DNA from 4 places in the Streptomyces sp. NBC_00414 genome. Region 4 is predicted to be linked to each of the others. Evidence: riboswitches for the same ligand, from Rfam matches in the RefSeq annotation. Region 4 holds a riboswitch; each other region holds the start of a gene.
The links. A riboswitch is a leader RNA that binds a small molecule or an ion and turns the genes downstream of it on or off. The one in region 4 is predicted to bind cobalamin.
Positions count from the first base shown of each region.

Region 1: it holds a riboswitch for cobalamin, as region 4 does, so the genes downstream of both, OHS59_RS37360 (ABC transporter substrate-binding protein) here and OHS59_RS05370 (energy-coupling factor ABC transporter permease) in region 4, are expected to answer to the same signal.
Region 2: it holds a riboswitch for cobalamin, as region 4 does, so the genes downstream of both, OHS59_RS15910 (ribonucleoside-diphosphate reductase subunit alpha) here and OHS59_RS05370 (energy-coupling factor ABC transporter permease) in region 4, are expected to answer to the same signal.
Region 3: it holds a riboswitch for cobalamin, as region 4 does, so the genes downstream of both, OHS59_RS33945 (cobalamin biosynthesis protein) here and OHS59_RS05370 (energy-coupling factor ABC transporter permease) in region 4, are expected to answer to the same signal.

Region 1 is NZ_CP107935.1:8,576,753-8,580,121, reverse strand. It holds gene OHS59_RS37365 (FecCD family ABC transporter permease) at 1-480, opposite strand, end outside; gene OHS59_RS37360 (ABC transporter substrate-binding protein) at 492-1,517, opposite strand; cobalamin riboswitch at 1,585-1,771, opposite strand; gene OHS59_RS37355 (CoA-binding protein) at 2,131-2,538, shown strand; gene OHS59_RS37350 (MHYT domain-containing protein) at 2,578-3,369, opposite strand, start outside.
Region 2 is NZ_CP107935.1:3,724,984-3,728,352, reverse strand. It holds gene OHS59_RS15910 (ribonucleoside-diphosphate reductase subunit alpha) at 1-1,480, opposite strand, end outside; cobalamin riboswitch at 1,619-1,778, opposite strand; gene OHS59_RS15905 (GNAT family N-acetyltransferase) at 1,853-2,389, opposite strand; gene OHS59_RS15900 (nucleoside hydrolase) at 2,438-3,369, opposite strand, start outside.
Region 3 is NZ_CP107935.1:7,812,431-7,815,799, forward strand. It holds gene OHS59_RS33940 (cobyric acid synthase) at 1-1,108, opposite strand, end outside; gene OHS59_RS33945 (cobalamin biosynthesis protein) at 1,105-2,121, opposite strand; cobalamin riboswitch at 2,249-2,391, opposite strand; gene OHS59_RS33950 (hypothetical protein) at 2,916-3,137, opposite strand; gene OHS59_RS33955 (inorganic phosphate transporter) at 3,150-3,369, opposite strand, start outside.
Region 4 is NZ_CP107935.1:1,218,772-1,222,140, forward strand. It holds gene OHS59_RS05360 (cellulase family glycosylhydrolase) at 1-762, opposite strand, end outside; gene OHS59_RS05365 (nuclear transport factor 2 family protein) at 930-1,670, opposite strand; cobalamin riboswitch at 1,930-2,111, shown strand; gene OHS59_RS05370 (energy-coupling factor ABC transporter permease) at 2,142-2,864, shown strand; gene OHS59_RS05375 (energy-coupling factor ABC transporter substrate-binding protein) at 2,861-3,307, shown strand; gene cbiQ (cobalt ECF transporter T component CbiQ) at 3,314-3,369, shown strand, end outside.

The sequences.
Region 1 (3,369 bases), 7.4 Mb from region 4:
CCCGCTGAGCACCACCCGGTCCGTCGTCCCGCCGAGGGTGTGGCTGAGCAGCAGCACGAGTCCGAACGACAGCAGCGCTCCGAGGAACGCTCCGGCGGAGACCGACACCAGGCCGCCGCCGGCGCCGAGGACGACCACGACGACCGCGCCGGTCGAGGCTCCCGAGGACACCCCGAGGACGAACGGGTCGGCGAGCGGGTTGCGCAGCAGGGACTGCATCACGGCGCCGCACACCGCGAGCCCGGCCCCGCAGACGGCGGCCAGCAGGGTGCGCGGCAGCCGCAGCTGCCAGACGATCCCGTCCCGGATGGGGCTCAGCTCCGTACTCCCCCAGCCGAGATGGGACGCGACCACGGACCAGACGTCGGCCACGCGGATGTCCGCCGGACCGATGGTGATCGCGACGGCTACGGATGCGACGAGCAGTGCCACACCGGCCGCGCACAGCAGCCCCACGCGCGGCCGTGTCGCCCCGCGCATCGCCTCGCGAGTCACCCGGCGAGCCCGAACTCCCGCAGGGCGGCGGCCACTTGTTCGACGCCCTCGACGGTGCGGATGGTCGGGTTCATGGCCTGCCCGCTGAGCAGGACGTACCGCTTCTTCCTGACGGCGGTCAAGTTCTTGGTGACCGGGTCGGACTCCAGGAACTCGATCTTCTTCTTCGCGGACTCGGCGGTCTGCGACTTGCGGGTCAGATCGCCGATCACGAGGACGTCGGGGTCGCGGTCGGCGACCGTCTCCCAGTTGATCTGGGGCCATTCCTCGTGGGTGTCGTCGAAGACGTTCTTCGCGTCGAACGCCCGGGTGATGATGCCGGGGGCGCCGCAGCAGCCCGCCATGTAGGGCGATTCGGAGTTGGCGAACCAGTAGAGGAGGGAGACGTCCGAGGCGTCGACGCCCGCGGTGGCCTTCTTCATGCGCTGCTTCAGCTCGGCGACGAGCTTGTCGCCCCGCTCCTGCACGCCGAACACCTCGGCCAGATCATGTATCTCGCCGTAGATCGCGTCGATACCGAGAGGCTTTTTGCGGGCGCCGTCGCCGTCTCCGGTGTTGTCCTTGCCCGCGCAGTCGGAGGGCGAGACGTACGCGGGTACGCCGAGCTTCTCGAACTGCTCCCGGGTGGCGACGCCTCCCTTGCCGAGCGTGGACTCGAACGAGGCGGCGACGAAGTCGGGGTCGGCGTCCAGGACCCGTTCGAAGGAAGGGTTGTTGTCGGCGATCCGCTTCACCTTCGCGTCGGCCTTCTCCAGGCCCTTCATGACCGGGTCGGTCCAGGTGGCGGTGCCGGCCATACGGTCGGCGAGGCCCAGCGAGAGCATGATCTCGGTGGTGCCCTGGTTGAGGGAGACGGCCCGCCGGGGCGGGGACTCCACGCGGACGGTGTGGCCGCAGTTGTCCAGGGTGACGGCGGCCTCGGAGGCCTTGCCGTCGGCGGGCGAGGCGCCGCCGCAGCCGGTCAACAGGATGACCCCGGAAATGAGCAGGGCGGCAGGGCGGGCGGGGCGTGCGATGGGCACGGAAGTTCCTCAGACGTCGAGGGCTCGAACGCGAAGCCCGGTCGTACGGTGCTCCCCCGCCGTCTCGGGACCACGGAGGCCGCCAGCAGGTCTTCGGACTCGGGTTCATCCGGACGAGGCGCCTTCCCGGACCGTCGATCCGGTCCAGTGGCCGATGCCACGCCCGTCACCCTCACCGCTGCGCGTCAGCTCCGGATTTCCACCGGATTCCCTGACCCACGTACATGGGTTCGACTGGCTTTCGCAAGCTATCACGGCGGCTTTCGGGGCCACTCGGCAGTGGCGCAGGGCTCCGGCTCCCGTCCCGCGGCAGCCGCACGGCTCCCCCGCAGCACCCATCGCACCCATCGCACGTCGCACCCATCGCCGAAGCAACGCAGAGTTTCTGTTGATCACCGCCGCGTCAGGGGCCCCCTTTCAGGGCACGGGAACTGCACACCGCCAGGGGCCCGGGGAACTGCGTGAACAACCCCCACCGGGCCGCACCCCGCCCAGGCCCGCAGCCCCACCCCCTCCCATGAACTGGACGGGGCGCCTGCCCGACGTCGGGAATCACCGGGCCACCCCCGCTGTTGTCGGGCCCAGACACACTCACACCCGCAGGAGGCCCACCGTGTACGGCGACCCGGCAACGATCCGCAAGATCCTCACCGAGAGCGGCGACACCTGGGCCGTCGTGGGCCTGTCGTCGAACGAACGCCGTGCCGCGTACGGCGTCGCGGACGTGCTCCAGCGCTACGGCAAGCGCGTGATCCCCGTCCACCCGAAGGCCGAGACGGTCCACGGGGAGAAGGGATACGCCTCCCTGGCGGACATTCCCTTCGAGGTCGACGTGGTCGACGTGTTCGTCAACAGCGACCTGGCCGGCGCCGTCGCCGACGAGGCCGTCGCCATCGGCGCCAAGGCCGTCTGGTACCAGCTCGGCGTGATCGACGAGGCCGCGTACCAGCGCACCCGCGCGGCCGGCCTCGACATGGTCATGGACCGCTGCCCGGCGATCGAGATCCCCCGCCTGGGCTGACCCGGATGGGCTGACCTTCCTGGGCCGTCCCGGCAGCGTTCACCCGTTGCGCCGCCCCGGCGCACCGGGCTCGTACGCGCGCCGGTCCGTCGCCTTCGGCGGGGCCTCGAACGCCGAGCCGGACCAGGCGGGCGGCTCCGTGCGCGGGCCGGGCCCCCGGCGGCGGGACGCGGTCCGGTTCCAGTCGCCGTCCCCGAGGACGAGCATCGGGTCGAACATCACCACCACTCCCGCGAGCGCCAGGAAGAGGACCGGGCCGATGAGCATCGGCAGCAGCAGCGAGTGGGCGGAGTCGCCCACGTCGGGCGAGCCGGCCGCACCGTGCAGGTGCACGCTGACGGCCGCCATGCCCGTGTAGTGCATACCGGTCACGGCGACGCCCATGACGAGGCTCGCCGCCAGGCTGGTCAGGAAGCCGCGGATCGCGACCGCCGCCCAGAGCGCGGCGGTCGCGGCGACGACGGCGATCAGGACGGAGAGCGCGACGGTACGGACCTCGTACCGCAGGCTGCCGTTGAGGCGAATGGCGGCCATGCCGATGTAGTGCATGGCCGCGACCCCGAGGCCGGTGAACGTGCCCGCGATGACCAGGGTCGTCGTGCTCGCACCGCGATAGCCGACGGCGAGGACGCCGATACCTACCACGGCTATCGCCACCGCGAGGCTGAGCACGGTCAGGCCGACGTCGTAGCGGATACGGCTCTCCTCGACCTGGAATCCGATCATGGCGATGAAATGCATGGTCCAGATCCCGCAGCCGATCGAAGCCGCCCCGAGCGCGAGCCAACCCGGTTTCCACGACTTGTCGTTGCGCAGGGAGCGGGTGATGCA
Region 2 (3,369 bases), 2.5 Mb from region 4:
CGACCCGGTCGAGGAAGGTCACGGCGGTACGGACGGTCGCGTCGAGCCGCTCCCAGTCGATGTCCTGCGCGTCGGCGTCCACGAAAGCGCCCAGGTTGACCGACCCGAGGTTGCAGACCGCGGTCTCCCCGTCGTCCGTGACCTCCAGGATCTCGGTGCACAGGTTCGAGGAGTGGACCGTGTGGCCGGGCAGCGCCGTCTGGTTGGCCGTGCGGTTGGCGGCGTCCTTGAAGGTCATCCAGCCGTTGCCGGTCTGCGCCAGGGTGCGCATCATGCGGCCGTACAGGTCACGGGCCGGGATGGTCCTCTTCGCGAGCCCCTGCTCCTCGGCCCTGCGGTACGCGGCGTCGAACTCGTCGCCCCACAGGTCGACCAGCTCGGGCACGTCCGAGGGCGAGAACAGCGACCAGTCGCGGTTCTCGTTCACCCGGCGCATGAACTCGTCCGGGATCCAGTGCGCGAGGTTCAGGTTGTGCGTACGCCGGGCGTCCTCACCGGTGTTGTCGCGCAGCTCAAGGAACTCCTCGATGTCGGAGTGCCAGGTCTCCAGGTAGACGGCGGCGGCGCCCTTGCGCCGGCCGCCCTGGTTCACCGCGGCGACCGAGGCGTCGAGGGTCTTCAGGAACGGGACGATGCCGTTCGAGTGCCCGTTCGTGCCGCGGATCAGCGAACCGCGCGAACGGATCCGGGAGTACGAGAGGCCGATGCCGCCCGCGTGCTTGGAGAGGCGGGCCACCTGGTGATAGCGGTCGTAGATGGAGTCCAGCTCGTCCAGCGGGGAGTCGAGGAGGTAGCAGGACGACATCTGGGGGTGGCGCGTACCGGAGTTGAAGAGCGTGGGGGAGGAGGGCAGGTAGTCGAGGCGGCTCATCAGCCGGTACAGGGAGGCCACTTCGTCGAGGGCGCGCGTGGTGTCGTCCTCGGCGAGACCGCTCGCCACCCGCAGCATGAAGTGCTGGGGCGTCTCGATGACGGACCGCGTGATCGGGTGCCGCAGCAGGTACCGGCTGTGCAGGGTTCGCAGGCCGAAGTAGCCGAAGCGGTCGTCGCCCGCCAGGTCGATCAGCGCGTCGAGCCGGGCCGCGTGCAGGCGTACGAACGCTGCCGTGCGGTCGGCGATCAGGCCCTCGCGGTGGCCGACGGCGACCGACTCGGAGAAGGAGCGCACACCCTGTGAGGCGGCCTCCTCGGCGATGCCGACGGTCAGCAGGCGGGCGGCCAGCTTCGAGTAGACCGGGTCCTCGGAGATGAGCCCTGCGGCCGACTCCGTGGCCAGCTCACGCAGCTCGGCCGTGTCCGCGGCGGCGGACCGGCCGCGCAACGCGGCGGCGGCGACCCGGCCGGGGTCGGCACCGGGGAGGTCGGCGGTGAAGTCGGTCAGGATCCGCAGCAACGCGGTTCCCGGTCCGTCTGCCTCGGCCCTGTCCTGCTGCTCCCGGGTCGCTGTCGCGGAGACCGGATCGGCTGGCGCGATGGTCACGTAGGGCTCTCCCTCGCTCGGCACGGGGCCCGCGGGGAGGGGGATTCGGAGCACACGGGGGTACACGCTCTGGGCAGCGGTACTCCGCGTCCACCGGCCCACTCCACGAGGCCCGGACGTCATGCACCCGGACCGGACGGTCCAGGCGCGCTGTCGGCAGGTCCTCGGACTGACTCCTGTACGCGATATACGAGCATGCGGACATATGGGCATGCGTATATGCGCGTATAAGTACACCGTTGCGGGACAGTTCCGGATTCGCACCGGATTCCCCTGCGACGACAGCGAGCATGAGCATACATCTTGTGCCGGGCTCCGGAAGCACCCCCACATCTTGTGTCGTGTCGACTCCGGGAGGGGTAGCGGAGCGTGTCAGAGCGTCAACTCATAGCTGAGGAGCATGATGTCGTCCAGGTGCGGGACGGGGTTCCAGTCCCGGGCCGGATCGCGGGTGAAGCCGAGGCGCTCGTAGATCCGGTGGGCGCTGTGCATGGTGCGCTGGGTGGACAGCACGACGGCCCCGCAGCCGTCCGTGGCCCGTGCGCGGTCGACGCAGGCGCGCACGAGGGCGGTGCCCACGCCCCTGCCGCGGGCGTCCTTCGAGACCGCCAGCATCCGGATCTCGGCCTCGCCGTCGCGCGAGACCTCGGCCATGGGACCGCCTGCCGGCACGAAGGTCACCCCGCCGAGAAGCCGCCCCCGCACGCCCGCCCCGCCGCCGCCCTCCACGTCCTCGACGGCCACCAGTACGTCGGCGGCGGCGGCCCGCTTCGCCACGTTCCGCAGCTCGCCGAGGTACTCGTCGCTCTCCCCGAAGTCGAGCAGCCCGTCCCCGAGATAGGCCTGCGCGGTGATCTCTCCCAGCGCGGTGTACTCCCCGGGCTCCGCCCGTCTGATCACGATGTCCATGCTGAGCAGTGTGCAGTGTGCCGGTGGCTCGGGTGGTTCGGGTGGCTCTCAGCCCGCGCTCGGCCACAACTGCAGCGTCGAGACGAAATCCTTCGTGAAGTCGCGCGGGCCAGGACCCAGCGCCACCCGGCCGGTGAGGCGGGCCCGTGCGGTCAGGGCCGGCGACTCGGGATAGTAGATCCGCCCCGCCGCCGAGGGCACGAACACGGTCTGGCCGCGGGTGAGTTCGGCGGCGGACTCGACGATGACCGCGCCCTCCGCGAGCGTCACGAACGACTCGTCCGCGCACACGCCGACGGCGAGCGGATCGTGCAGCGGACAGGTGCCGTCCCCGCCACTGCGCCGGTACGCGTCCATGTAGACCCGCAGCAGTCTGGCGGCGAGCGCGGTGCCGGGGCCCGCCGCCTCCAGGGCCGCGAGGTCGGCGGGCCTGAACAGCCATTGGTGCGAGGCGTCCAGGTCGACCATCGTGAACGGGATGCCGGAGGACAGGACCAGCTCGGCGGCGTCCGGGTCGGCCCACATGTTGAACTCGGCGACCGGGGTGATGTTCCCGGGCACCCGCGCGGCGCCGCCCATGAACACGAACCTGCCGACGCGCCGGGCGAATCCGGGGTCCTCCAGGAGCGCGATCGCGATGTTGGTGAGGGGGCCCGTGGCGCACACCGTCAGCTCGCCCTCGTACTCCCGGGAGAGCCGCAGCAGCGCCTGCGCGGAGGACTCCGTCGGGTGCGCGGCGGTCGAGTCGGGCAGCGTCTCGTCGCCGAGGCCCGAGGGGCCGTGGAAGTCGGCGGCGACGCGGTAGGGGAGGCGGGTCAGGGGGCGGCCCGCACCGCGGTGCACGGGGACGTCGGCGTCGATGCGCATCGCTCGTGCGAGGGCGCGGGCGTTGAGGTAGGTCTGCTCGGCGGGGAGGTTGCCGCCCGCGGAGGTGTAGGCCTTCAGGTCCCACAGGCCTGTGCCCAGGAGGTACTGGAGGG
Region 3 (3,369 bases), 6.6 Mb from region 4:
CGAGCCCGTCGACGGCACCGGCCCCCGACTCGACCTCGTCCTCGATGTGTTCGCCGAGGAGCTGGAAGCCGCCGCAGATGCCCAGTACGGGGCGCCCTTCGGCGGCCCTGCGCACCAGGGCGTCCGCGAGGCCGCGCCGCCGCAGCCACTCCAGGGCGCGGACCGTGCCCCGGGTGCCGGGCACGACGACCAGGTCGGCGTCCACCAGTTCCTCGGCGCGGTCCACGAACCGCACCACGACGCCCGGTTCGGCGGCGAGGGCGTCCAGGTCCGTGAAGTTGGACATCAGGGGGATCGCGCAGACGGCGACCCGCAGGATGTCCTCGCCGACGGGGGAGGAGACCTCGGACTCGCGTACCGACCCCCGCAGGGACACTCTGAGCCCGTCCTCCTCGTCGATGCCGAGGCCGTGCCGGAAGGGCAGGACGCCGTACGTGTGCCGCCCGGTGAGCCCGCGCAGCATGTCGATGCCGGGTTCGAGCAGCGAGACGTCACCGCGGAACTTGTTGACGAGGAACCCGGCCACGAACTCCTGGTCCTCGCGCGAAAGGAGGGCCACCGTCCCGAAGAACGAGGCGAAGACCCCGCCGCGGTCGATGTCCCCGACCACGAGCACGGGCAGCCGCGCGTTGCGCGCGATCCCCATGTTCACGATGTCCGTGCGCCGCAGATTGATCTCGGCGGGGCTCCCCGCCCCCTCACAGATCACCGCGTCGTACGTGCCCCGCAACTCGGCCAGACAGTCCAGCACGGTCCCGAGCAACGCCTCCTGGCGTCCGCCGTGATAGCCGCGCGCACTCAACTCGCCCACGGGCTTGCCCATCAGCACGACCTGGCTGCTGCGGTCGCTGCCCGGCTTGAGCAGCACGGGGTTCATGAGCACGGAGGGCTCCAGGCGGGCGGCCTGCGCCTGCATGGCCTGCGCCCGCCCGATCTCGGCACCCTCGCGCGTGACGAACGAGTTCAGGGACATGTTCTGCGCCTTGAAGGGCGCCACCTTCACACCCTGCCGCACCAGCCACCGGCAGATCCCGGCGGTCACGACACTCTTGCCTGCGTCGGAGGTGGTCCCGGCGACGAGCAGCCCCCCGCCCGTTCCGCCACTCATGACGTACGCCCTTTCATGACACGTGACTCGGCGAGGGACTCGGTGAGTGACTCGGCGGGCGTCTCGGTGCGTGACCCGGTGAGCGAGGTGGCGAGCAGCCGTCCGGCGACACTCGCGCCCAGCGCGAGCAGGCTCACGCGGCGTGAGAGCCGGACGGCCCGTTCGATGTCCCCGACCCGCACGGCCCGCCCCGGACCGTTCAGTACGGGCCGGTGCTCGACCCGTCCCGCGTACGAGAGCGTGCCGCCGAGCCGTACCCCGAGCGCGCCCGCGAACGAGGCCTCGACGGGCCCGGCGTTGGGGCTCGGATGCTTCGCCGCGTCGGCGCGCCAGGCGCGGACCGCTCCCCGCGGATCGCCCCCGGCGACGGCGGCGAGGACCGCGGTCAGCCGCGCCCCGGGCCACCCGGCCACGTCGTCGAGCCGGGCCGAGGCCCACCCGTACCGCCGGTACCGGGCCGACCTGTGCCCGACCATGGCGTCCAGCGTGTTGACGGCGCGGAAGCCGACCAGTCCGGGCACGCCCGCGACGGCGCCCCACACCAGGGCGCCCACCACGGCGTCGGAGGTGTTCTCGGCGACCGACTCGACCACCGCCCGGGCGATCCCGTCGGCGTCCAGCGCCTGCGGGTCCCGCCCGCACAGGTGCGGCAGCCGCTCGCGGGCCACCTCGATGTCCCCGGCGGCCAGCGCCCCGCCGACTGCCCGGGCCTCCCGCCCGAGCGAGGTCCCCCCGACGACGGCCCACGTGGCGGCGGCGGTCAGGGCGACGGACGCGACAGCGGAGGTACGGACGGAACGGTCGGCGGCCACGGCGAGAGCGACGGCGCCGCCCGCGCACACGGCGGTGTGCAGCGCGCCCCGTCCCCGGTGGTCCCGCCAAAGGCCCCGCTCGACGGCTCCCGCGGCCCGGCCGAACGCGGCGACCGGATGCCCCCGGCGAGGATCGCCGAGCAGCAGGTCACCGAGAAGGCCGACGGCGGCGCCGTACGCGAAGACGCGATCGGCACGCATCGGTTCAGCCCGCCGCTGGGTAGAGGGGAACCCTCGTACCGGGTCTCGTACCGGGCCTGGGCACACTGGTCCACAACAGGCGGCCGCGCATGGCGATATGTCCTCACTCAGGGTGTCCACGCCCTGGTTCGACGAGACCGACGACGAGAGTTCCTGGCTCCCGGGGAAATGGATTCCCCGGTAACAGTGGCGGGACCGCGCCGGATTCGCACCGGCTTCCTCTTCTGCCGACGTACATGGCCTCGGCAGTCCACCACGGTCCGAGAACACCCGTCAACTTGCTGTTGACCTGCGACGGGAGAGTGTGCTGAGACCCACATCCGCCGACAGGCCCTCCCTGCGGGCGGGTTGTCGCGGGCGGGTTTCCGTCAGCCGGGGACGGACTCGGACCACGGCCTTGCGATCACTGTGCGTGACATGCAATGACATGCGTGACGAGGAGTACGGGTCGCGGGGATCGCGCGGCGCGCGGGGAGGGGCCGAGCAGTGGCGCACGGGGGAGAGACGGAGCCGGACGGCGGACAGGGACGGCGCGATGCCCGCGCCCCGTCCTGACTTGGAGCAACGGAGTTCGGCGTCCTCTCCTACGACATGGACCGCCTCGAGGACGGCTCCGTGTCCCGGCTCTGAGGGCGGCTCGGTCCGCGCCCGCCGGACATGCGCGAGTCCCTGCCGGACTCCTTCGTCGTCCCGTCGGGCGCGGACACGCCTCCGCCCTGCCGGGACCGCGGACGAGGCGGCCCCGGCAGGGCGGACGGTGACACTCGGGGCGTACGGCCCGACGGCCGTACCGGTCAGGCGACGATCAGATAGATCCCGTACGCCACGGCCCCCGCGCAGGCCGCGAAGCAGGCGTACGCGCCGGTGACCGCGAGGGCCGCGGAGCCGCCCTGGGCGGCGGCCGACTCGCGCTTGGTGAGGCCGACGATGCCGAGGGTGAAGAGGCCCACGAGGGCGACGGTGGAGATGAGGCTGACTCCGAACACGGAGCCGAGGGCTGCCCAGTCGATCTTCATTCGGTTCGTTCCTTACACCGTGGCCGGACGGGCGGGCTCGGCGTCCGGGCCCGGGATGGTGGTCTTCAGGTCGTCGTTCACGGTCGAGGCCGCCGGGGCGACCGGGGCCGAGGGAGGCGGGGTGACGGCGGCGATCGCGGTGGTCACGACGCCCGCGGGCTCGTGGTCGTCGTTGACGTTGTCGACGGTGACGGGCTGGCGGCGGGACAGCGTCCAGATGATCCCGGAGCCG
Region 4 (3,369 bases):
GATCTCCGCCGCGGTGTCGAAGACGCTGTACATGTGGATCGAGAAGATCAGGTTGCCGGTGGTGTCGGCGTCGTACACGGCCTGGGCGTTGGCACGCATGACTCCTTGCCAGTCCTGGCCCCAGTTGGGCGCGTCCACCATGATGGTGTGCTCGAACCCGGCGGCGCGCAGCTTCTTGACGGCGGCGATCGTGGGGTCGGTCCAGCCCGCGGGATCGGTGTTGCCCCAGGGCTCGTTGCCGATGTTGACGATGACGTAGTTCTCCTGGCCGGTGAGCACGCTCTTCAGGCCGATCCAGTAGTCGGCCGCATGGTCGAGCGTGCCGGCCGCGGCGTCCTCGCCGTAGCCGGTGGTGTCGTGCACCTCCAGTACGCAGATCAGCCGGTTGGCCTTGCACTGGGCGATGACGGCAGCCACGTCCTCCGGACTGTTCCTGCTCCACCGGTGGCCGTCGGAGAGGACGACCCGGACGGTGTTGGCGCCGAGCGCCTTGACGTCGGCCAGCGACTGCGTCTCACCCGGGTACCAGGTGTGGGCGTGGTTGACGCCGCGCATGACGAAGTCGTTGCCGTTGCCTTCGAGCAGGCGGCCGTCGTCGATATGGAGGCCGGTCGCGAGGGCGCCTGGCGATTCGCCGGGCAGTTGGGCATGCGCGGTGGTCGGCACCAGGGCACCGAGAACGACGAGCCCGAGAAAGGCGGCCAGCCCGGCCAGCAGCATGCTGACGTGGCTCTTTCGTGTCGTGCTTCTTGCTCTTCTCACTGCGACTCCAGGAAGTGAGCGCCAAGAAACGTGAGTTTCGGGAAAGTGGGAGCGCTCCCATAGAGTCATCTTGCCAGGAGCACGTCAAGACTTGGCGCACGCTCCGGCACGTACCGGATGTTCTGGAGGGGCCTCTGGGGCTTCCGGGGAAGCCCCTCCAGAGCCCGTCAGACCCCCATGGCTCCGGGCACCCCGGTGTCGAAGGGAACGGACGTGTGCTGGTGGACGATCAGCCAGCGGTCGCCCGTCAGGCGGTAGCCGGTGGTCACCCGCGCCGTGGTGTCCAGCGCGTCACCGCTGACCGGCGTGGCGCGGATCCGCACGAGCGCGTGGCTGAAGGCGATGCTCTCGTCGACCCGGACCTGGAATTCGAGCACCTCGCGCTCCACCGGTCCCGACAACGTCGAGAACCACACCTCCTCGGCCTTGCGGAGGGCATCGATCCCGCGCTGTTCCAGACCGCTCACCGGGTGGAACACCTCGACGTCCGGCGCGTAACAGGCCATCGCCCGGTCGAAGTCCCGCTCCCTCCCGGCAGTTGTCAGCTCCGCGTCGAGGCGGCGGATCTCCCCCTCCGCGTCCTCGTCGTCCCAGAACGCGCGCACCTCCATGGCCCCGAGGGCCGCCACCGGATGCTTCACGGCCGCCTCGACGGCCTCCTCCAGACTGTCGCACTCAAGGATGTCGAACCCGGCCACGTACTCCTTCGTCTCCGCGAACGGCCCGTCGCTGCGCAGCACTTCACCGCCGCGTACGCGCACGGTCACCGCGTCGGCCGGGGGGCGCAGCCGGTGGCCGTGCAGCCGTACACCGCGTCGCACGCTCAGCTCCTCCACCCATGGTTCGACGGGTGCCATGTCCGAGGCGTCGGCGGTGTCGTCGCCGCAGACCAGCAGCATGTACTTCATGTTTCCTCCCGGTGTTCCTGAGATCCCTGTACCCGACCGACGAACCGGGCGGAGCCGAATCGACACCCCCGCAGCATCTCTTGTGCATCCGTGGTCACAGAAGGCGGCGCCCGGGCGGGGCGCGGCCTCTTCCGGGAACTGCCGACCCGTGAACAGGGCGCCTGAACAGGCGCTCCCGTCGCTCCGGAGGAACCGGCGCGCGCTGCGTGAGCACTCTCACGCCCCCCGAGGGCCGCTTGTCACCACCCCGGTACGCGCACTACTGTCACGACGCCTTGGTGCTCGGGAAATCGGTGTGATGCCGGTGCGGCCCTCGCCACTGTGATCGGGAAGTCCGGCTCCGGCCCTCACGGGCAGCCACTGGGTCCTCGGACCCGGGAAGGCGGAGCACGGGTGGTGTTACCCGTAAGCCAGGAGACCGGCCAAGGCGCGTCAACCATCCACGAGGTGCTGGAGAGGGTCTGCTGAACCATGCACATAGCCGAGGGTTTCCTTCCTCCCGGCCACGCGGTCGCCTGGGGCGTCGCGTCGGCGCCGTTCGTCGTCCACGGAGTCCGGTCGCTCACCCGTGAGGTCCGTGAACACCCCGAGAGCACACTCCTCATCGGGGCGTCGGGTGCCTTCACCTTCGTTCTCTCCGCGCTGAAACTGCCGTCGGTGACCGGGAGCTGCTCGCACCCCACCGGCACCGGACTCGGCGCCATCCTGTTCCGGCCGCCGATCATGGCGGTCCTGGGCACCATCACCCTGCTCTTCCAGGCACTGCTGCTCGCGCACGGCGGGCTCACCACGCTCGGCGCCAACGTCTTCTCGATGGCGATCGTCGGGCCGTGGGCCGGCTACGCGGTCTACCGGCTGCTCCGGCGGTTCGACGTGCCGCTGATGGTCGCGGTGTTCTTCGCCGCGTTCGTCGCCGACCTGTCCACCTACTGCGTCACGAGCGTGCAGCTGGCGCTCGCGTTCCCCGACCCGAGCAGCGGATTCCTGGGCGCGCTCGGCAAGTTCGGCTCCATCTTCGCCGTCACCCAGATCCCGCTCGCGGTGAGCGAGGGGCTTCTCACGGTGTTCGTGATGCGGCTGCTGGTGCAGTCGAGCAAGGGCGAACTGACCCGGCTGGGCGTGTTCCTCGCCAAGGGGCAGTCCCGGACCGGGACGACCGGGACCACGGAGACGACCGAGGCGGTGGCCCGATGAGCCGTAACGCGAAGATCAACGCCCTGCTGCTGCTCGTCGTGGCCGCGCTCGCCGTACTGCCGCTGGCCTTCGGCATGGGCGATCACAAGAAGGAGCCGTTCACGGGCGCCGACGCGGAGGCGGAGACCGCGATCACCGAGATCGAGCCGGACTACGAGCCGTGGTTCTCACCCCTGTACGAGCCGCCGTCCGGTGAGATCGAGTCGGCGCTGTTCGCCCTCCAGGCAGCCCTCGGCGCGGGCGTCCTCGCCTACTACTTCGGCCTGCGCAGGGGCAGGCGCCAGGGCGAACTGCGTGTCCTGGCCCAGCGGGAGGACGGCCAGGACGCCGCGCCCGGAACGAGTCAGGATCCCGTGCCCGGCACAACCTCGGACGCAGACTCAGACGCGGCTGCGGGGAGCACGTCCGGCGGCACCGGTGGGTCCTCCGTCGGACGGACCTGAGTCTTCGTGCTGCCGATCGACGCGGCGGCGCACAGCAGTCGCTGGCGCCGCCGCCATCCCGT